One region of the Streptomyces sp. NPDC048002 genome, then DNA from elsewhere that is predicted to be linked to it. Evidence: riboswitches for the same ligand, from Rfam matches in the RefSeq annotation. Region 1 holds a riboswitch; the other holds the start of a gene.
What was found. A riboswitch is a leader RNA that binds a small molecule or an ion and turns the genes downstream of it on or off. The one in region 1 is predicted to bind cyclic di-AMP.
Positions count from the first base shown of each region.

Region 2: another riboswitch for cyclic di-AMP. It lies ahead of AB0E07_RS03455 (transglycosylase family protein); the one in region 1 lies ahead of AB0E07_RS15925 (LysM peptidoglycan-binding domain-containing M23 family metallopeptidase).

Region 1 is NZ_JBEZNL010000010.1:132,031-142,373, reverse strand. It holds gene AB0E07_RS15930 (SGNH/GDSL hydrolase family protein) at 1-747, opposite strand, end outside; gene AB0E07_RS15925 (LysM peptidoglycan-binding domain-containing M23 family metallopeptidase) at 1,031-2,026, opposite strand; cyclic di-AMP (ydaO/yuaA leader) riboswitch at 2,031-2,190, opposite strand; gene AB0E07_RS15920 (tyrosine-protein phosphatase) at 2,681-3,466, shown strand; gene AB0E07_RS15915 (DUF6126 family protein) at 3,479-3,601, opposite strand; gene AB0E07_RS15910 (XRE family transcriptional regulator) at 3,598-4,203, opposite strand; gene AB0E07_RS15905 (aspartate aminotransferase family protein) at 4,265-5,653, opposite strand; gene dxs (1-deoxy-D-xylulose-5-phosphate synthase) at 5,650-7,542, opposite strand; gene ispG (flavodoxin-dependent (E)-4-hydroxy-3-methylbut-2-enyl-diphosphate synthase) at 7,570-8,727, opposite strand; gene hpnH (adenosyl-hopene transferase HpnH) at 8,732-9,754, opposite strand; gene AB0E07_RS15885 (1-hydroxy-2-methyl-2-butenyl 4-diphosphate reductase) at 9,760-10,343, opposite strand, start outside.
Region 2 is NZ_JBEZNL010000002.1:89,999-100,341, reverse strand. It holds gene AB0E07_RS03470 (nucleoside triphosphate pyrophosphohydrolase) at 1-607, shown strand, start outside; gene AB0E07_RS03465 (cytochrome P450) at 893-2,314, shown strand; gene AB0E07_RS03460 (transglycosylase family protein) at 2,486-3,502, shown strand; cyclic di-AMP (ydaO/yuaA leader) riboswitch at 3,699-3,879, shown strand; gene AB0E07_RS03455 (transglycosylase family protein) at 3,884-4,591, shown strand; gene eno (phosphopyruvate hydratase) at 4,888-6,183, shown strand; gene AB0E07_RS03445 (septum formation initiator family protein) at 6,294-6,794, shown strand; gene AB0E07_RS03440 (DUF501 domain-containing protein) at 6,814-7,416, shown strand; gene AB0E07_RS03435 (Ppx/GppA phosphatase family protein) at 7,413-8,354, shown strand; gene AB0E07_RS03430 (NAD(P)/FAD-dependent oxidoreductase) at 8,798-10,198, shown strand.

The DNA.
Region 1 (10,343 bases):
GGACAGCGCGCCCTTGGCCGTCACGTGGTCGCCCGAGGACTCGCCGCGCAGTCGGCGGCCGATCCACGGCACGAGGTACTCGCGCGCCCAGTGCACGTCGTCCCGCCGGACCGCCAGCGTGCCGCGCGGCGGGAGCAGCGGCCAGGGCTGGTCCGGGTCGGCCGGGACCTGGAGACCGAGCACCTGGCCGGCGCGGAGCGCCACACGCGTGTGCCCCTCCGCCGAGAGGTGGAGCCGGTCGCCGTCCCAGGCCCGCCGGTCCTGCACGGTCCGCAGGGACCACAGGTCCAGCACCGGGCAGCCGTACCGGTCGGCGACGGCCCGGACATGCAGGTTGTACGTGGCGATCTTGCCGCGCAGATGCTTGAGCACCGGCACGCCCCGGGTGTCGAAGCCGGTGGTGACCATGACCGTGCCGGCCACCTCGGTGAGCCGGGCCACGCCCCGCTCGAAGCGCTCGGCGACCTCGTCGGGGTCGGTGCCGGGCCGGATGATGTCGTTGCCGCCGGCGCAGAAGGAGACCAGGTCCGGGGCGAGTTCCAGGGCCCGCGGAAGCTGGTCGGCCACGATCTGGTCGAGCAGCTTGCCGCGCACGGCCAGGTTCGCGTAGCTGAAGTCGCCCTCGGGCCGACGGTCCGCGAGGAGTACCGCGAACCGGTCGGCCCAGCCGACGAACGCCCCGTCGGGCCCGGGGTCGCCCACCCCTTCGGTGAAGCTGTCCCCCAGCGCCACGTACGACCCGATCACTGCCCTGTCGTCACTCTTCGCATCGTCTGCCACATCGGCTCATGATTCACCTTCCAATGTGACCTACGCGACCGTAAGGAAGGGTTGACGGGCGGTGAGATAGGCCACTCGCAAAGGGTTGACCAAGCCCGGAATACGTCTCCGATCAGGGATGTTGAGGGCTCAGCCGACTTGCCGCGAGGCGGCGGTCAGCGGTGCGCGGGAACACCGAAGGCCGGACCCGGGGATCGGGGGTCCGGCCTTCGGCGGCGTGTCAGGCAGGTGGTCGTGCGCGGGGGCTCCGTCAGCCGACGGTGACGCCCTTCGCCCGCAGGTAGGCGACCGGGTCCACGTCCGAGCCGTAGTTCGGGGTGGTGCGGATCTCGAAGTGCAGGTGGGGGCCGGTCACGTTGCCGGTGGCACCGGAGAGGCCGACCTGCTGGCCCGCCGTCACCGTCTGACCGCTGGAGACGGACAGCGAGGACAGGTGGGCGTACTGCGCGTAGTGGCCGTCGGCGAGCTGGATGACGACCTGGTTGCCGTAGGCGCCGCCCCAGCCGGCCGAGACGACGGTGCCCGCGCCGACGGCCTTCAGGGAGGTGCCGGTCGGGATCACGAAGTCGACGCCGGTGTGGTAACCGCTGGACCACATGCTGCCCGCGACCTTGTACTGGGTGCCGACACCGGCACCGGAGACCGGCGCGGCGAAGCCCGAGGCGGAGGACTGCGCGGTCTGCGTGGCGGTGGTGGTGGACTCCGAGGAGTCGGCGGACTGCTCGGTCTGCGCGGACTGCGTGGCCTCGGAGGACTTCGCGGTGTCCGACGAGTCCGACTTCGCCGCGTCCGACGAGGACTTGGTGGACGGCTTGGCCGCGGACTTCCCGGCGTCGCCCGTCGCGGCGGCCTTGGCGCCGATCGACAGCTTCAGGCCGGGGTGGATCAGGGACGGGTCGGAGCCGACGGCCTCACGGTTGTCCTGGTACAGCTTCTCCCAGCCACCGCTGACGTTCTGCTCGTCGGCGATCTTCGAGAGATAGTCCCCGGAAACCACGGTGTAGGACTTGGTGGCGGTCTTGGCGGACTTCTTCGCCGCCTTCTTCTCGACCGACTTCTTCTCGACCGACTGAACCGACTGGACCGACTGAACGGCCTTTTCCGAAACCGACTGGGACGGAGCCGCGTGCGCGCCGGTGGCTCCCAGGAGCGGGAGGGCGAGCGCGGCGCCACCGGTTCCGGCGACGGCGATCGATCGGGTGAGACTCAGGGTCTTGGGACGACGGTGCTTACCCTTCGCGGGCATGGCGCATTCCTCTCCGGCGCCTGCGAGGTGAGCTGTCGGGTTCGGACTGGAGATGTCCGGCCGCGCGCTGGGCGCGACTTGACCCCGAGCCTGTTCCGGAGACCGGACCAGGCGGTGATGCCTGTGGGTCCCCCGCTCCTGCCGAGTACGGGTGAGTGTGCGGATTCCGGGCGGTGGCAGGATTCGGCGTCCGCTCGGATTGGTGGCGAACGTAAGCGACCAAGACGCAAACGGACAAGCAGAAGGTTCCGCCCGAAGGCGTCCTTCTTGATCCCTTGCGGGAATTCGCCGTCACTTTCCGTGCATTGGCCGGGCGCGGATTCCCGTAAATCCCCTTGAAAAGCATGCGCATTACGTGAACATGACGGGCGACGCACCGTCACGGTTATGACCCTGCTCACGTGACGTTGCTCCAGACTCCTTTATTCCGCAGCGAGTTGGAATGAAGACAGCAATTCGGACAGAACACCCAGACAGCCCTTAGCGGGGAGAACCGTTACATCACAGCAGGCTCACAAACTCGCTGGAAATCGCGGGACTTTCACCACTCTTAGTCCGTTTTGAGGCATTCCATGGTCGGCCGGACCGGATGTCGTATCGTCAGAGCGTGCCCGCCGGACACCGGAGTCGGCGGGACCGGTGGGAGGAGCCCAAGTGACGCAGCAGGTCCCGTCGACCGAGCCCGAGCTGGCCGGAGTTCGCAATTTCCGTGACGTGGGCGGGCTGCCCACCGTCGACGGACGGCGGGTACGGCACGGTGTGCTGTTCCGCAGCGGCCATCTCGCGCACGCGACCGCCCAGGACGCCGCGTTCCTGGCCGGGCTCGGGCTGCACACGATCTTCGACTTCCGCAACGCGGCGGACCAGAAGCTGGAGGGCCCCGACGTCGAGCTGGCGGGGGTCCGCAATGTGAACCTGCCGCTGAGCGACCCCGCGGACGGCGCGGAGTTCTGGAAGATGGTCCGCGACGGCGAGATCGAGCAGCTGCGGGAGATCCTGGACGACGGCAAGGCCGCGAACCGGATGATCGAGTCGTACCGCACGATCGTGAAGGAGCGCACCGCCGAGCACTCCCGGGTCCTGCACTCCCTCGCCGAGGACAGCGTCCCGGCCCTGATGCACTGCGCGGCGGGCAAGGACCGCGCCGGTCTGTCGGTGGCGGTCACCCTGCTCGCCGTGGGCGTGGAGCGCGAGGCGATCCTCGCCGACTACCTGGAGTCGAACGCCAAGCACCGCCGCTACAAGGTGCAGCGCAACAACGTGTACACGCCCGAGATCATGGAGCTGCTCAGCCCCCTGTTCGACGCCCGCGCCGAGTACCTGAACGCGGCCTTCGAGACCATCGAGGAGACCTGGGGCGACGTGGACTCCTACCTGGCACGCGGGCTGTCCGTCACCCCCGAGACCCGTGAACGCCTCCGCGACCGCCTGCTCGACTGAGCGGGCGCCCGTCTACTGCTTGGCGCCCAGTTCGAAGAGCAGGTAGATGAAGGCGGCGAAGACGTGTCCGACCGCGATGTAGATGAAAAGCCGGACCCACAGCGCGCGGGGGAACTTCTCCTCCATGTCCTTCATGGCATGACTCCAGGGTTCGGGCCCAGGCACAGGGCGGCCGTCGGGCTCTGCAGCAGGGTGTGGACGAAGAGCAGCTCGGCCCCGCCCCGGTCCGCGGCGATCCGGTGCGGGGTGAGCGAGTCGAAGTGGGCACTGTCGCCCGGGGCGAGCAGGTGCGCGGTGTCCCCGAGGCGCAGCCGGAGCCGCCCGGTGAGGACGTGGAGCCACTCCTCGCCGGGGTGGACCCGGACGATGTCGCCCTGGGAGCCGAAGGGGACGTGCAGCCTGAGGGCCTGCATACCCCGGCCGGGGGCGCCGGCCTGCCGGTAGGTCCAGCCGCCGGCCTCGGTCGGTTCCATGTCGGCGGCGCGCACCACGGCGTCCCGGTCGGCGACCGTCTCGCCGAGCAGCTCCGAGACCGTCGTACCGTAGACGCGGGCGAGCGCGAGCAGCATCGGCAGCGAGGGCTGGCGCAGTCCGGTCTCCAGCCGGGAGAGGTGGGCCGGTGACAGGCCGGCCGCCCGGGCGGCGGCCTCCAGGGTGAGGGCGGCCCGGTGGCGCAGGGCGCGCAGCTGGGGCGCCACCACGGGCAGGTCCTCCGGGCCGGTCTCGGGAGAGCTCATGCTCCCCATTCAGCCCGATCGTTGCCTCAGGGGCAAATTTCTTGCCTCTGAGGCAAATGGGCTACTGCCGGTTGGCGACGGCCTGCTTGACCAGGGTCTTTCCGAAGTCCCACATCAGTCCGCCGCCGCTGTGCGCGTCGTCCATCACCTCGGTGAAGGCGTCCAGGAAGCGGTCCACCTCGCGCTCACCGATGGTCAGCGGCGGGATGAGCTTGATCACTTCCAGGTGGTCGCCGGAGACCTGGGTGAGGATGCGGTGCCGCTGGAGCAGCGGCACGACGACCATCTGCGCGAACAGGCCCTTGCGGGCGGCCTGGAGCATGGTCCACCGGCCGCGCAGCTTCAGCGAGGAGGGCCGGCCGAACTCGACGCCGATCATCAGGCCCCGGCCGCGCACGTCGGCGAGCAGCTCGTACTTGCCGACCAGGGCCGCGAGCCGGGACCTCAGCAGCTCGCCCGTGGCGCGGGCGTTCGCGACGATCTGCTCGTCCTCCATGACCGCGAGCACGGCGAGCCCCGCCGCCATGGCCTGGGCGTTGGAGCCGAAGCTCGCCGAGTGGACGAGCACCCGGTCCATCGACGAGTAGACCTTCTTGAAGATCCAGTCCTTGCCGAGGGTGGCGCCGACCGGGACGTAGCCCCCGGAGAGCGCCTTGGCCACGCAGACCAGGTCCGGTTCGACGCCGTCCTCGTGCTGGTAGGCGTAGAAGTCCCCGGTCCGGCCGAGCCCGGTCTGCACCTCGTCGGCGATGAGCAGGGCCTTGTGCCGGTGGAGCAGTTCCTGGGCGGCCCGGAGGTAGCCGGGCGGAGCCTCGTGCACGCCCTTGCCCTGGATCGGCTCGACGATCAGGGCGGCGACGTCCCCCTTCTTCAACTCCCTTGCCAGGGCGTCGAGATCACCGAGGGGTACGGCCGTGTCGGGCAGCAGCGGGGCGAAGCCGTCGCGGAAGCCGTCCTCGCCGTTGACGGAGAGGGAGCCCGTGGTCAGACCGTGGAAGGCGTGGTCGCAGTAGAGGACGCGGGGCCGGCCGGTGGCGCGGCGGGCGAACTTCAGCGCGGTCTCCACCGCCTCGGTGCCGCTGTTGCCGAAGAACACCCGGTCCAGGTGCGGGCTGTGCACGAGGAGCCGCTCGGCGAGCAGGCCCGGCAGGGGCTGGCAGTCGAAGCGGGTGAGGTCGGCGAGCTGTGCGTCGAGGACGTCGTGCAGGGCCTTGCGGACCACGGGGTGGTGGCGGCCCAGGCCCATCACCCCGAACCCGGCGAGCATGTCCAGGTAGTCGGCGCCGTCCGCGTCCCAGAAGTAGGCTCCCTCGGCCCGTTCGTAGACCTTGTCGAAGCCGATGGTGTGCAGCATGCGCGGGAGCTGGTGGTTGAGGTACCTGCCGTGCAGCTCGTAGCGCTCGGCGCCGCGCTCGGCCAGCAGTGCGCCGAGGTCGAACTCCGTGGTCATTCCGCTGTCTCCTTGGCTTGCTCCTGGACGGCCAGGCTCGCGCTGATCCGTCCGGCGACCTCGACGGGGGTGAGGCCGATGTCCGCGAGCACCTCGGCGCGTTTGGCGTGCGCGAGGAACTGCTCGGGGATGCCGAACCGGCGTACGGGCACGTCGACATCGGCGTCACCCAGCGCGAGGGCCACGGCGGCGCCCACCCCGGCGGCCCGGCTGTTGTCCTCCACCACGGCCACCAGCCGGTGCCGCGCGGCCAGGCCGGGCAGCGCCGGGTCGACGGGCTTGATCCAGCGGGGGTCGACGACCGTGCAGGGGATGCCGCGGGCGCGCAGCAGTTCGGCGGCCTGGAGGCAGACCGGCGCCATGACGCCGACGGCGACCAGGAGTACCTCGGGCCACTCGTCGCGGTGCAGCACGTCCATGCCGCCGACCCGGTCGACGGCCGGGACCGCCGGGCCCACCGACTCCTTGGGGAAGCGGATCAGCGTGGGCGCGTCGTCCACCGCGACGGCCTCCCTGAGCTGGGCGCGCAACTGGTCGGCGTCGCGCGGCGCGGCGATCCGCAGTCCGGGGACGACCTGGAGGATCGACAGGTCCCACATGCCGTTGTGGGAGGCGCCGTCGACGCCGGTGACGCCGGCCCGGTCCAGGACGAAGGTGACCCCGCAGCGGTGCAGGGCGACGTCCATCAGGAGCTGGTCGAAGGCCCGGTTGAGGAAGGTGGCGTAGACGGCGACGACGGGATGGACGCCGCCGGTGGCGAGGCCGGCCGCGGAGACGGCCGCGTGCTGTTCGGCGATCCCGACGTCCCAGACCCGGTCGGGGAAGCGGGCGGCGAACGCGCCGAGGCCGACCGGGTGCAGCATGGCCGCCGTGATCGCCACGACGTCCTGGCGCTCCTCCCCGATCCGCACGATCTCCTCGCCGAACACCGAGGTCCAGGAGGGGGCCGCGGAGGGGGCGAGCGGGGCGCAGGTGAGGGGGTCCATCACGCCGACGGTGTGGAAGTGGTCCTCCTCATGGGCGAGGGCGGGTTCGTAGCCGCGGCCCTTCTCGGTGAGGCAGTGGACCAGGACCGGCCCGTGGAACCGTTTGGCGCGGCGCAGCGCGGACTCGACGGCGCCGATGTCGTGTCCGTCGATGGGGCCGACGTACTTCAGTCCCAGGTCCTCGAAGAGTCCCTGCGGGGCGAAGGCGTCCTTGAAGCCCTTCTTGGCGCCGTGCAGGGCCTCGTAGACGGTGTGGCCGACGACCGGGGTGCGCAGCAGGACGTCCTTGCCCCAGGCCAGGACCTTCTCGTAGCTGTCGGTGGTGCGCAGGGTGGCGAGGTGGTTGGCGAGGCCGCCGATGGTGGGCGCGTAGGAGCGCTCGTTGTCGTTGACGACGATGATCAGCGGGCGGTCCTTGGCGGCCGCGATGTTGTTCAGCGCCTCCCAGGCCATGCCGCCGGTCAGCGCGCCGTCCCCCATGACGGCGACGACATGCCCCTTCTCGCCCTGTACCTGGCGGGCCTTGGCGAGTCCGTCGGCCCAGCCCAGCGCGGTGGAGGCGTGGCTGTTCTCGACGATGTCGTGCTCGGACTCCTCGCGCGAGGGGTAGCCGGACAGGCCGCCCTTGCCGCGCAGCTTGGAGAAGTCCTGACGTCCCGTCAAAAGCTTGTGCACATAGCTCTGATGGCCGGTGTCCCAGACGATGCGGTCGACCGGCGACTCGAAGACCCGGTGGAGCGCGATGGAGAGTTCCACCACCCCCAGATTGGGCCCGAGGTGGCCGCCGGTCCTGGCGACCGCGTGCACCAGGAACTCCCTGATCTCGTCGGACAGTTCACCGAGTTCCGGCTCGGACAGCGCCTTCAGGTCGCGTGGTCCTCGGATGTTCTCCAGAATCGTCACGATCGGGCCCCCTTCGGTCCGTGCTGCTCAACTCACGGTGACGGCCGGCTCCCCCGACGCGACGCCGTCCTGCTCCATCTGCTCGGCGATCCTCATCGCCTCCTCGATGAGGGTCTCCACGATCTTCGACTCGGGCACCGTCTTCACGACCTCGCCCTTCACGAAGATCTGCCCCTTGCCGTTGCCGGAGGCGACCCCCAGATCGGCCTCCCGGGCCTCTCCGGGACCGTTCACCACACACCCCATGACGGCGACCCGCAGGGGTACCTCCATGCCCTCCAGGCCCGCCGAGACCTCGTCGGCGAGCTTGTAGACGTCGACCTGGGCCCGCCCGCAGGAGGGGCAGGAGACGATCTCCAGCCGCCGCTCGCGCAGGCCGAGCGACTGGAGGATCTGGAGGCCGACCTTGATCTCCTCGGCGGGCGGGGCGCTGAGCGACACCCGGATCGTGTCGCCGATGCCCCTGCTGAGCAGGGCCCCGAAGGCCACGGCCGACTTGATGGTGCCCTGGAACGCCGGGCCCGCCTCGGTGACGCCGAGGTGCAGCGGGTAGTCGCAGCTCTCGGCGAGCTGCTGATAGGCGTTGACCATGATCACGGGGTCGTTGTGCTTCACGGAGATCTTGATGTCCCTGAAGCCGTGCTCCTCGAAGAGAGACGCCTCCCACAGGGCGCTCTCCACCAGCGCCTCCGGGGTGGCCCGGCCGTGCTTCTTCAGCAGCCGCCGGTCGAGGGAACCCGCGTTGACCCCGATCCGGATCGGCGTGCCGTGGTCGGCGGCGGCCCGCGCGATCTCCCGCACCTTGTCGTCGAACTGCTTGATGTTGCCGGGATTGACGCGTACGGCGGCACAGCCCGCCTCGATCGCGGCGAACACGTACTTGGGCTGGAAGTGGATGTCCGCGATCACCGGGATCCGGGACTTGCGCGCGATGGTGGCGAGCGCGTCCGCGTCGTCCTGCGTGGGACAGGCGACCCGGACGATCTCACAGCCGGACGCGGTGAGTTCGGCGATCTGCTGGAGCGTCGCGCCGATGTCCGAGGTACGGGTCGTGGTCATCGACTGCACCGACACCGGGGCCCCGCCCCCGACCGCCACCGGTCCGACCTGGATCCGGCGCGACACGCGCCGCTCGGCGATGGGCCGGACCGGTACCTCGGGGACGCCCAGGGAGACGGCGGTCATGGCCTCACTCCCGGTTCCCGTTGACCGTCTCGCGCATGGCGCGCAGCGACTCCTTCAGGGAGCCCATGGTGGCGAGGACGGCGGTGGGCTCGTAGCCGCAGTGCGCCATGCAGTTGGCGCAGCGCGGGTCCTTGCCGCGGCCGTACTTGTCCCAGTCGGTCTCCTCGATGAGTTCGCGGTACGTCGGCACGTAGCCGTCGCTCATCAGGTAGCAGGGGCGCTGCCAGCCGAAGAGGGAGTAGTTCGGGATCGCCCACGCGGTGCAGGGGAAGTCGACCTTGCCCTCCAGGAAGTCGAGGAACAGGGGCGAGTGGTTCAGCCGCCACTTGCGGCGGTTGCCGCCGGCGAAGGCCTTCTTGAACAGCTCGCGGGTCTGCTCCACGCCCAGGAAGTGCTCCTGGTCGGGCGCCTTCTCGTAGGCGTAGGCGGGCGAGATCATCATCTCGTCGACCTTCAGGTCGTCGTTGAGGAAGTTCAGCACCTCCACCACGGTCTGCGGGGTGTCAGTGTTGAAGAAGGTGGAGTTGGTGGTGACCCGGAAGCCGCGCCGCTTGGCCTCCTTGATCGCCTCCACGGCCTCGTCGAACACGCCTTCCTTGGCCACCGACTCGTCGTGGCGTTCGCGCAGGCCGTCGATGTGCACGGCGAACGCGAAGTACGGGGAGGGCTTGAACTTGTCCATCTTCTTACGCAGCAGCATGGCGTTGGTGCACAGGAAGACGTACTTCCGCTTGGCCACCAACTGCCTCACGATCTCGTCGATCTGAGGGTGCATCAAGGGCTCGCCCCCGGCGATGGAGACCATCGGCGCCCCGGATTCGAGCACCGCCCCCACGGCCTGTGCGACCGGCATGCGCTGCTTGAGCACCCCCGCCGGGTGCTGGATCTTCCCGCAGCCCTCGCACTTGAGGTTGCACGCGAACAACGGTTCCAGCTCGACGATCAGCGGGAACTTGTCGCGCTTGCGGAGCTTCTGTTCGGCCAAGTAAGTAGCGACCTTGATGGACTGGCGCAGCGGCATGGCCATCTGGCTCACCTCCTGGGGAGCAGCAAAGAACGGTGCCATTCGAAGAAAGCGGGAAGGACCGACCTGAGAACACGGAATGCTGATATTCCCCCGCGCACTGTGCCGATCCGGACCAGTTCATGTTCTGGAGCGTCCACGACCACCCGGACGGCCGCAACGGGGCGCTCGGCCCCGCGCACGGCGCTCAGGAGCGTCGCGGCCGACTCCATGTCGACGGCGATTGCGCCGGTGGAGAGCAGGTCGGACCGTTCCTGGCCCCGGACCACATGATCGGATCCGGTGAGCGGTCCGGTGTGCACGGTCCGCCCGGGGACGGCGCGCACGAGTTCCTTCACGAGCAGTTCGGTGCCCACGCACTCGGTGGTGCCGCGGGGATCCCGGGTCTCCTCCGCGACGACCAGGTCGCCGGGGTGCATCCCGGGCGCGAGCCCCGCGCAGAATCCGGTGGCGAGGACCGCGGCCGAGGCGTACGCCGGGTCGGCCAGGACCCGCCCGACCGAGCGCTCGGCCGCCTTCGGCCCCATGCCGGTGCGCACCACGGTGACCGGCCCGCCGGCCTCCCCGCGCGCGCCGGTGCGCAGCGCGAGGT
Region 2 (10,343 bases), on a different contig from region 1:
GCTGCTCGACCTCGTCCAGGTCATGGACCGCATCCGCGTCGAGTGCCCCTGGTCCTCCCAGCAGACCCACAAGGGCCTGGCCAAGTACGGCATCGAGGAGGCGTACGAACTCGTCGAGGCGATCGAGGAGGGCGACCGGGACGAACTGCGCGAGGAACTGGGTGACGTGCTGCTCCAGGTCGTGTTCCACGCGCGCATCGCCGAGGAGGACCCCGACGCGCCCTTCTCCGTCGACGATGTCGCGGGCACCATCGTCGCCAAGCTGATCCACCGCCACCCGCATGTCTTCGGCGAGGAGACGGCCACCACCCCCGAGGAGGTCAAGGAGCACTGGCTGCGCACCAAGGCGCAGGAGAAGCGGCGGGAGTCGGTGACCGACGGCATCCCCCTCGGCCAGCCGGGCCTCGCCCTCGCCTCGAAGCTGGCGTCCCGCGTCAGAACCGCCGGCCTGGACGTACCCCTGCCGGCGGCGGAGGGCATCGGCTACGACCTCCTCGCCCTCGCGGTCCGCGCCGAGGCGGAGGGCGTCGACCCCGAGGCGGCCCTGCGCGCGGCGGGCCGCGCCTACCGCGACGCGGTCCGGACCGCGGAGGGCCTGAAGAGCTAGCCGCCCCACTGACGCCCCCACCGCCGCCCCACTGACGCCCCCACCGCCGCCCCACCGACGCCCCCCGCCGGCCGCCTCTGCGCCGCCCTCGCCCAGCCACCGGACCGCCAGACGTCCACCCCTCCACGGTGGCTCCCGGCACCCGCCCCCCACCTAGGCGAACCCGGCCTCAGCGATGGCCCCCGGCACCCGCCCCTCCACCTAGACGGCGCCCGCCTCCGCGGTGCCCCGGCACCCGCCCCCCGCCGCAGCGACCCCCGCCACCCCGCCCGATACCGTCGAGGAGTGACCGACCACCCCACCCCCGCACCGCATTCCGCAGGCTCGTCCGCGCAGCCCTCCGTCGGCTCCTCCACCCCGCCTTTCGCCGGCTGTCCCGTAGCGGCGCCCTCCGTTGGCGCTCCCGTACCGCCTTCGGCCGCCGAAGCTCCCGCCCCCGCCGCCGAAGCTCCCGCTCCCGCCCCCGCCCCCGACCTCTTCACCTGGGAGTTCGCCGCCGATCCGTATCCCGCCTACGCCTGGCTGCGGGAGCACGCGCCGGTGCACCGGACCACGCTGCCCAGCGGGGTGGAGGCGTGGTTGGTCACCCGGTACGACGACGCCAAGCAGGCCCTCGCCGACCAGCGGCTCAGCAAGAACCCCGAGCACCACGCCGAGCCCGCCCATGCCAAGGGCAAGACCGGTATCCCCGGTGAGCGCAAGGCGGAGCTGATGACGCATCTGCTCAACATCGACCCGCCGGACCACACCCGGCTGCGGCGCTTGGTCAGCAAGGCGTTCACGCCCCGCCGGGTGGCCGAGTTCGCCCCGCGGGTGCAGGAACTGACCGATCGGCTGATCGACGAGTTCGCGGCGAAGGGCAGCGCGGACCTCATCCACGAGTTCGCCTTCCCGCTGCCCATCCACGCGATCTGCGACCTGCTCGGCGTCCCCCGCGAGGACCAGGACGACTTCCGGGACTGGGCCGGCATGATGATCCGTCACCAGGGCGGCCCCCGCGGCGGGGTCGCCCGGTCGGTGAAGAAGATGCGCGGCTACCTCGCCGAGCTGATCCACCGCAAGCGCGAGGCCCTGCCCGCCGAGCCCGTGCCCGGCGAGGACCTGATCTCCGGTCTGATCCGCGCCTCCGACCACGGGGAGCACCTCACCGAGAACGAGGCCGCCGCGATGGCCTTCATCCTGCTCTTCGCGGGCTTCGAGACCACGGTCAACCTGATCGGCAACGGCACCTTCGCCCTGCTCACCCACCCCGAGCAGCGGGCCCGCCTCCAGCGCTCGCTCGCCGCGGGGGAGACCGGTCTGCTCGAAACCGGCGTGGAGGAACTCCTGCGCTACGACGGCCCCGTGGAGCTCGCCACCTGGCGCTTCGCCACCCGGCCGCTCGCCCTCGGCGGCCAGGAGATCGCCGCGGGCGACCCGGTGCTGGTGGTGCTCGCCGCCGCGGACCGGGACCCGGCGCGGTTCGCGGACCCGGACACCCTCGACCTCTCCCGCCGCGACAACCAGCACCTCGGGTACGGCCACGGCATCCACTACTGCCTGGGCGCCCCGCTGGCCCGGCTGGAGGGCCAGACCGCGCTGGCCACCCTCCTCACCCGGCTGCCCGACCTCCGGCTCGGCGCCGAACCGGCCGACCTGCGCTGGCGCGGCGGCCTCATCATGCGCGGACTACGCACTTTGCCGGTCGAGTTCACGCCCCGCGACTGACCGGTCGCACCCCGGTCAATGTGACACACCCTCAAGTCTGTGATCTTCACGTGATCTGTGCGGCATCGACTTGTGACAAGTGATCGTCTGCCTATACGTTCACTCGTCAGCGCGGCGCCTCGCCCCCACGAGTACCGCGCCGGTCCCTGCTGTTCTGCGAAAGGCTCTCGCATGCTCTCCGGGAACGGTCGACACCGTCGCCCCCGCCAGGCTCCGGCACTCATCGTCGCGGCCGGGGTGACCGGCTCCGCCATCGCCATCCCGCTGCTCGGCGCCACGGGCGCCAGCGCGGCGGAGGGAACCACCTGGGACAGGGTCGCGGAGTGCGAGAGCGGCGGCTCCTGGAGCGAGGACAGCGGCAACGGCTACTACGGCGGCCTCCAGGTCACCCAGGAGAACTGGGAGGAGTACGGGGGCAAGGCGTACGCGGCCAGCCCGGACCGGGCCAGCCGCTCCCAGCAGATAGCCGTCGCCGAGCGCATCCTCGCCGACCAGGGGCTGGCCGCCTGGCCGACCTGCGGTCCGCTCTCCGGCCTTGACGCGGAGTCCGGTTCGGTCGGAATCGACACGGGCCTGGAAGAGGACGGCAATTCATCCGACTCCTCCGAATCATCCAACTCGTCCAGTTCGTCCGGTCTGCTGGACGCCATCGGCGGTGGCGCCTCCGAGTCGCCCTCCGACTCCGGCAGCGACGATTCCGGTTCCGAGGCGTCCGCCACCCCGGGGGCGTCGGACGAGGCGTCGGACGAGGCGTCGGATTCGGCCACGTCGGAGAAGCCGTCAAAGGCGGACAAGTCCACCGAGTCGGCGCGGGCTTCCGAGTCCGGGAAGTCGAAGGGCGCGCCCGGCTCGTCCGGTTCGTCGGACTCCTCCCAGAGTGACCCCTCGCGCGAGGTCGACAGCCTGTTCACAGGAATATCCGGGCTGGACAATTCGGACAGCATCCTCTGGGTCGGGGGCGATTCCGCTCTCGTCGACACCGGGGCCGGCCGCCATCGGGGCCAGCCCGCGGACGAGCGCGGGGCGGACGATACGTATGTCGTCCGGGCCGGCGACACCCTGGCGAGCATCGCCGACTCCCTTGACCTCGACGGCGGATGGCGCGGGCTGTACGCGGCCAACGAGTCGGCCATCGGTCCCGACCCCAGCCGCATCACTCCCGGTCAGACCCTCGAAGTACGGGACTAACCGGTCGAAAAGCAGGGGCAGTTCGCGTCACACTTCGCGCCGAATGTCCGCTTTGGTGAAAGTGTGGGATGAGTCTCAGAAGCCCTGATCGTCTTTGAAATTCCGCGGATCGCCTGCCTACGGTCGTGACCGCTCGCAGCAGCGGGCCCCGACTGCCGCACGCCGAATCCTGCCGGTGGCCGTACGGGAACAGTCGTCGCATCATGCGCCGTAGGCAGGAGCGGGGGACCCAAGGTAAGCGCCGGGACCGGCGGTTGAGGTGACTCGACACCGGATCCGGCTTGGGGTGGAGCCGTGCGACCGACAGGCCGCGCGGCCGGGCAACTCAACCGGCCCGAACCCGACAGCTCACCTCGCAGGCGTCGGTGAGGGGATCGATCCATGCTGTTTTCCGGCAAGGGCAAGCACCGTCGTCCGTCCAAGGCCACTCGCGCCATCGCCATCGCCGGTGTGACCGGCGCGGCCGTCGCCGCCCCGCTCATGGTGGCCGGCAACGCCTCCGCCGCCACCGCCTCCGAGTGGGACGCCGTCGCCCAGTGCGAGTCCGGCGGCAACTGGTCCATCAACACGGGCAACGGCTACTACGGCGGCCTCCAGTTCTCCGCGTCCACCTGGGCCGCGTACGGCGGCACGCAGTACGCCTCCACCGCCGACCAGGCGAGCAAGGCGCAGCAGATCGAGATCGCCGAGAAGGTTCTCGCCGGTCAGGGCAAGGGTGCCTGGCCGAGCTGCGGTGTCGGCCTGTCGAGCGCCGCGTACGACGGCGGCTCCACCACCACCGAGAACTCCACCGAGAACTCCACCGGCGGCTCCACCGAGACCGCCACGCGCTCCACCGAGCAGCAGACCGCCTCGCGCTCGACCGAGCGTCCGGCCGCCAAGAAGACCCAGAAGACCGTCACCACCCCGACCGGCAAGAAGGTCAAGAAGGGTGACGGCGAGTACAAGGTCGTCAAGGGCGACACCCTCAGCACCATCGCCGAGGAGAACGACGTCAAGGGCGGCTGGGCCAAGCTCTTCAAGCTGAACAAGGACATCGTCGAGGACGCCGACCTGATCTACCCCGGTCAGCAGCTGCACCTCAAGTGATCCCGTAGCCGAATCACAGGGTCCTCCTATCGGCGGCCTCCATACTGGGGGCCCCGTGCGGACCACCCCCCGTCCCCACGGGCTCCCCGCCCCGGTGCGTGTTCCCCCGTACGCACCGGGGCGGGGTTTTTCTTTTCCCGTCGTTCACCGCCCCTTTGTTCCGGCGGGAAACAATGGGTACCGTCTGTCCTTGTCCACGGGACGGTCGGTCGGCTGGCCTACGTCCCCGGGGCGGTTAGGCTCTAGTCGCAAGGCTCACGTGCCCCGCACTTCCAGCGTCACATCCCATGAAGGAGATGCTCGTGCCGTCCATCGACGTCGTCGTAGCCCGGGAAATCCTCGACTCGCGAGGCAACCCCACCGTCGAGGTCGAGGTCGGCCTCGACGACGGCAGCACGGGTCGTGCCGCCGTTCCGTCCGGCGCCTCCACCGGTGCCTTCGAGGCCATCGAGCTGCGCGACGGTGACCCGAACCGCTACCTCGGCAAGGGTGTCGAGAAAGCCGTCCTCGCGGTCATCGAGCAGATCGGCCCGGAGCTGGTCGGCTACGACGCCACCGAGCAGCGCCTGATCGACCAGGCCATGTTCGACCTGGACGCCACCGACAACAAGGGCTCGCTCGGCGCCAACGCCATCCTCGGCGTCTCGCTCGCCGTCGCCCACGCCGCCTCCGAGGCCAGCGACCTGCCGCTCTTCCGCTACCTGGGCGGCCCCAACGCGCACCTGCTGCCGGTGCCGATGATGAACATCCTGAACGGCGGCTCGCACGCCGACTCCAACGTGGACATCCAGGAGTTCATGATCGCCCCGATCGGCGCGGAGTCCTTCTCCGAGGCCCTGCGCTGGGGCGCCGAGGTCTACCACACCCTCAAGAAGGTGCTGAAGACCAAGGGCCTGTCCACCGGCCTCGGCGACGAGGGCGGCTTCGCCCCGAACCTGGAGTCCAACCGCGCCGCCCTGGACCTCATCATCGAGGCCATCAAGGAGGCCGGTTACACCCCCGGCGAGCAGATCGCCCTCGCCCTCGACGTCGCCGCCTCCGAGTTCTACAAGGACGGCGTCTACACCTTCGAGGGCAAGGAGCGCTCCGCCGCCGAGATGACGGAGTACTACGCCGAGCTCGTCGAGGCGTACCCGCTCGTCTCCATCGAGGACCCGCTGTTCGAGGACGACTGGGCCGGCTGGAAGATCATCACCGACCAGCTGGGCGACAAGGTCCAGATCGTCGGCGACGACCTCTTCGTCACCAACCCCGAGCGCCTCGCCCGCGGTATCGAGGAGGGCTCCGCCAACGCGCTGCTCGTCAAGGTCAACCAGATCGGCTCGCTGACCGAGACCCTGGACGCCGTCGAGATGGCCCAGCGCAACGGCTTCAAGTGCATGATGTCCCACCGCTCCGGCGAGACCGAGGACGTCACCATCGCCGACCTCGCCGTCGCGGTGAACTGCGGTCAGATCAAGACCGGCGCCCCGGCCCGCTCGGACCGCGTCGCCAAGTACAACCAGCTGCTGCGCATCGAGGAGATCCTCGACGACGCCGCGGTGTACGCCGGCCGCTCGGCGTTCCCGCGGTTTCGCTCCGCGAACCAGTAAGCACGGCAAGGGCTGAGCTGCTGAAGGCCTAGCCAGTCGTACGTACGTCCCCGTACCCGGTCCCGTACCGTGTGCGGGGACGTACGCGCGTGTGTGAACGGGAGTGAGAGATGGCCGTCAAGGACCGGGACCGCTTCTCCACCACGACCAGGATCCGTCTGCTCGGCGAGCAGACGGCGGCCCGCGTCTACCGTTCGCAGACCCGGCGCCAGGCCCGCCGTTCCCGCCTCACCGGCCGTGCCGCCCTGCTGGCCCTCGTCGTCTGCTCCCTGGTCGTGGCGCTCGCCTACCCGATAAGGCAGTACGTCGCCCAGCGCGCCGAGATCGCCGATCTGGAACGCCAGAAGCGGCAGGCGCGGGAGCGGGTGGAGGAGCTGCGGGACCTCAAGGCACGCTGGCAGGACGACGCGTACGCCGAGCAGCGGATCAGGGACCGGCTGCACTATGTGATGCCGGGGGAGACCGGGTTCGTCGTGGTGGATCCGGACGCGGCGAAGCAGGCGCGCACCGACCTCGGCGCGGCCGACCGCCCCTGGTACGCGAACGTCTGGGACGGCGTCGACAAGTCCGACGCCGCGGACCGACAGACCCAGCCGCGGACCGACAGATGAGAGACGACGAAAGACTGTGATGGAAACGCCCCCGCCCACCACCCCGCGCACCGAGCCGACCGACGCCGACGTCGAGGCCTTCAAGCAGCAGCTCGGCCGGCCGCCGCGCGGACTGCGCGCCATCGCGCACCGGTGCCCGTGCGGACAGCCGGACGTGGTGGAGACGGCCCCGCGGCTGCCGGACGGGACGCCGTTCCCGACGCTGTACTACCTGACCTGCCCCAAGGCGGCGTCCGCGATCGGGACGCTGGAGGCCAACGGGGTGATGAAGGAGATGACGGCCCGGCTGGAGAGTGATCCGGAGCTGGCCGCCGCGTACCGCGCCGCGCACGAGGACTACATCCGGCGCCGGGACGAGATCGAGGAGCTGACCGGCTTCCCGAGCGCGGGCGGCATGCCGGACCGGGTGAAGTGCCTGCACGTGCTGGTGGCGCACTCGCTGGCCGCCGGCCCCGGGGTGAACCCGCTGGGCGACGAGGCGCTCGCGATGCTGCCCGAGTGGTGGCGCAAGGGCGCGTGCGTGGTCCCGGCCGGCCCGCCCACCGGCGAGGGATGGCAGACGGAGACGACCGAGGACGGCCACTTCGCCGTCAAGCCCCTCGACGAGAAGGACGGCGAGTGACCCGGGTCGCCGCCGTCGACTGCGGCACCAACTCCATCCGCCTGCTCGTCGCCGACTGCGACCCCGCGACGGGCGAACTCGTCGAACTGGACCGCCGGATGACGATCGTGCGGCTCGGCCAGGGCGTCGACCGCACCGGGCGGCTCGCCCCCGAGGCGCTGGAGCGCACCTTCGCCGCGTGCCGCGAGTACGCCGAGGTGATCAAGGAACTCGGCGCCGAGCGCGTCCGCTTCGTGGCCACCTCCGCCTCCCGGGACGCCGAGAACCGCGAGGACTTCGTGCGCGGGGTCGTCGGCATCCTCGGTGTCGAGCCGGAGGTGATCAGCGGGGACCAGGAGGCCGAGTTCTCCTTCACCGGCGCCACCAGGGAGCTGACGGGCCGCCCCGAGCTGCGGCGGCCCTTCCTGGTCGTGGACATCGGCGGCGGGTCCACGGAGTTCGTGGTCGGCGACGACCACGTCCGCGCGGCGCGCTCGGTGGACATCGGCTGCGTCCGGATGACCGAGCGGCACCTGGTGCGCGACGGTGTCGTCTCCGACCCGCCCACCGAGGAGCAGGTCGCGGCGGTGCGCGCCGACATCGAGGCGGCCCTGGACCTCGCCGAGCGGACCGTGCCCCTGCGCGAGGCGCACACCCTGGTCGGGCTCGCCGGATCGGTCACCACCGTGTCCGCCATCGCCCAGGAGCTGCCCGAGTACGACTCGGCCGCCATCCACCACTCGCGGGTCTCCCACGACCGGGTCCGCGAGATCACCGAGTGGCTGCTGCGCTCCACCCACGCCGAGCGGGCGGCGGTGCCGTCCATGCACCCGGGGCGGGTCGACGTGATCGCCTCGGGCGCGCTCGTGCTGCTGGCGATCATGGAGCGGATCGGTGCGGAGGAGGTCGTCGTGAGCGAGCACGACATCCTCGACGGCATCGCGTGGTCGGTGGCGTAGCCCTCTTTTATTACTGGCCAGTAGCCTCGGCTGAGCAGGTCATGTAGCGTCTGAGCGTCTCCGAGGGGCCCTTGAGGGCCCCTCCTCGACGCCCCGCCGAGAAAGTTCGTGAAGTTCTTCACAAGGATTTCGGCCCTCTTGGCGCGCGAAAGGGGCCCGGTTGGCCCTTCCGGGGTCCCAACACCCCCTTGAACGTGTTCAGAAGGGGTGTAAGCGGGTCTCCGGGAGAGGTCTCGCGCGGGGGTGTTTCATGATCCTCACGGAGCCTCGAAACGGCCAGAGAGGCAGCTCACGCGGCATTGACAACGGCCCGCACTACACCGTGGTTCCCCCTCGCCGCCATGACTTGGATCACGCGGGCCGCGGAGGATAGCACACCCCCTGCGGATGCTTGTGAAGGGGCGCACGAGCGACCCCCCTGGGGCGGGTGGATACTCGATGGCATGAGCACCACGGAGCGTCCCAGGATCCTCGTAGTAGGCGGTGGGTACGTAGGCCTGTACGCAGCTCGGCGCATCCTCAAGAAGATGCGCTACGGAGAGGCGACCGTCACGGTCGTCGACCCCCGGTCGTACATGACCTACCAGCCCTTCCTCCCCGAAACCGCCGCCGGCAACATCTCCCCGCGTCACGTCGTCGTCCCGCTGCGACGAGTGCTGCCCAAGGCGGAGGTCCTCACCGGCCGGGTCACCACCATCGACCAGGACCGCAAGGTCGCCACGATCGCCCCGCTCGTGGGCGAGGCGTACGAGCTGCCGTTCGACTACCTGGTCATCGCGATGGGCGCGGTCTCCCGCACCTTCCCGATCCCCGGCCTCGCCGAGCAGGGCATCGGCATGAAGGGCATCGAGGAGGCCATCGGCCTGCGCAACCACGTGCTGGAGCAGCTGGACAAGGCCGACTCCACCACGGACGAGGAGATCCGCCGCAAGGCGCTCACCTTCGTCTTCATCGGTGGTGGCTTCGCGGGCGCGGAGACCATCGGCGAGGTCGAGGACATGGCCCGCGACGCGGCCAAGTACTACACCAGCGTCTCCCGCGAGGACATGCGGTTCGTCCTCGTCGACGCGGCCGACAAGATCCTCCCCGAGGTGGGCCCCAAGCTCGGCCAGTACGGCAAGGAGCACCTGGAGAGCCGCGGTGTGGAGATCTACCTCTCCACCTCGATGGACTCCTGCGTCGACGGCCACGTCGTGCTGAAGAACGGGTTGGAGGTCGACTCCAACACGATCGTCTGGACCGCCGGTGTGAAGCCGAACCCGGCGCTGTCCCGCTTCGGTCTGCCGCTCGGCCCGCGCGGTCACGTCGACTGCGAGCCGACGCTCCAGGTCGCCGGCACCGACTACATCTGGGCCGCGGGCGACAACGCCCAGGTCCCGGACCTGGTCGGCCGGAAGGCCGGCAACCCCAACGCCTGGTGCCCGCCGAACGCGCAGCACGCGCTGCGGCAGGCCAAGGTCCTCGGCGACAACGTGATCTCCGGTATGCGGGGCTTCCCGCAGAAGGACTACAGCCACGCCAACAAGGGCGCCGTCGCGGGTCTCGGCCTCCACAAGGGCGTCGCGATGATCGTCATGGGCAAGATGAAGATCAAGCTCAAGGGCCGGCTGGCGTGGTACATGCACCGCGGCTACCACGGCCTGGCGATGCCGACGTGGAACCGCAAGATCCGCGTCTTCGCCGACTGGACGCTCGGCATGTTCCTCAAGCGTGAGGTCGTGGCGCTCGGCGCGCTGGAGTCCCCGCGCGAGGAGTTCTACGAGGCGGCCAAGCCGGCGCCGGCCCCCGCGGCCGCCGCGCCGAAGACCGAGGAGAAGACCGAGGAGAAGGCCAAGGCCTCCTGACGACCGGTCACCGATCCATCCGAAGGGCCTCCCGCCATCCGTGGTGCGGGAGGCCCTTCGGCGTACCCGCGGGGCCGGGCGGGCCCGAGGACCGGCTCCCCGGGCGCGCGCACCGGCGTCCCGGGCGCGCTGACCGCCTTTCGGG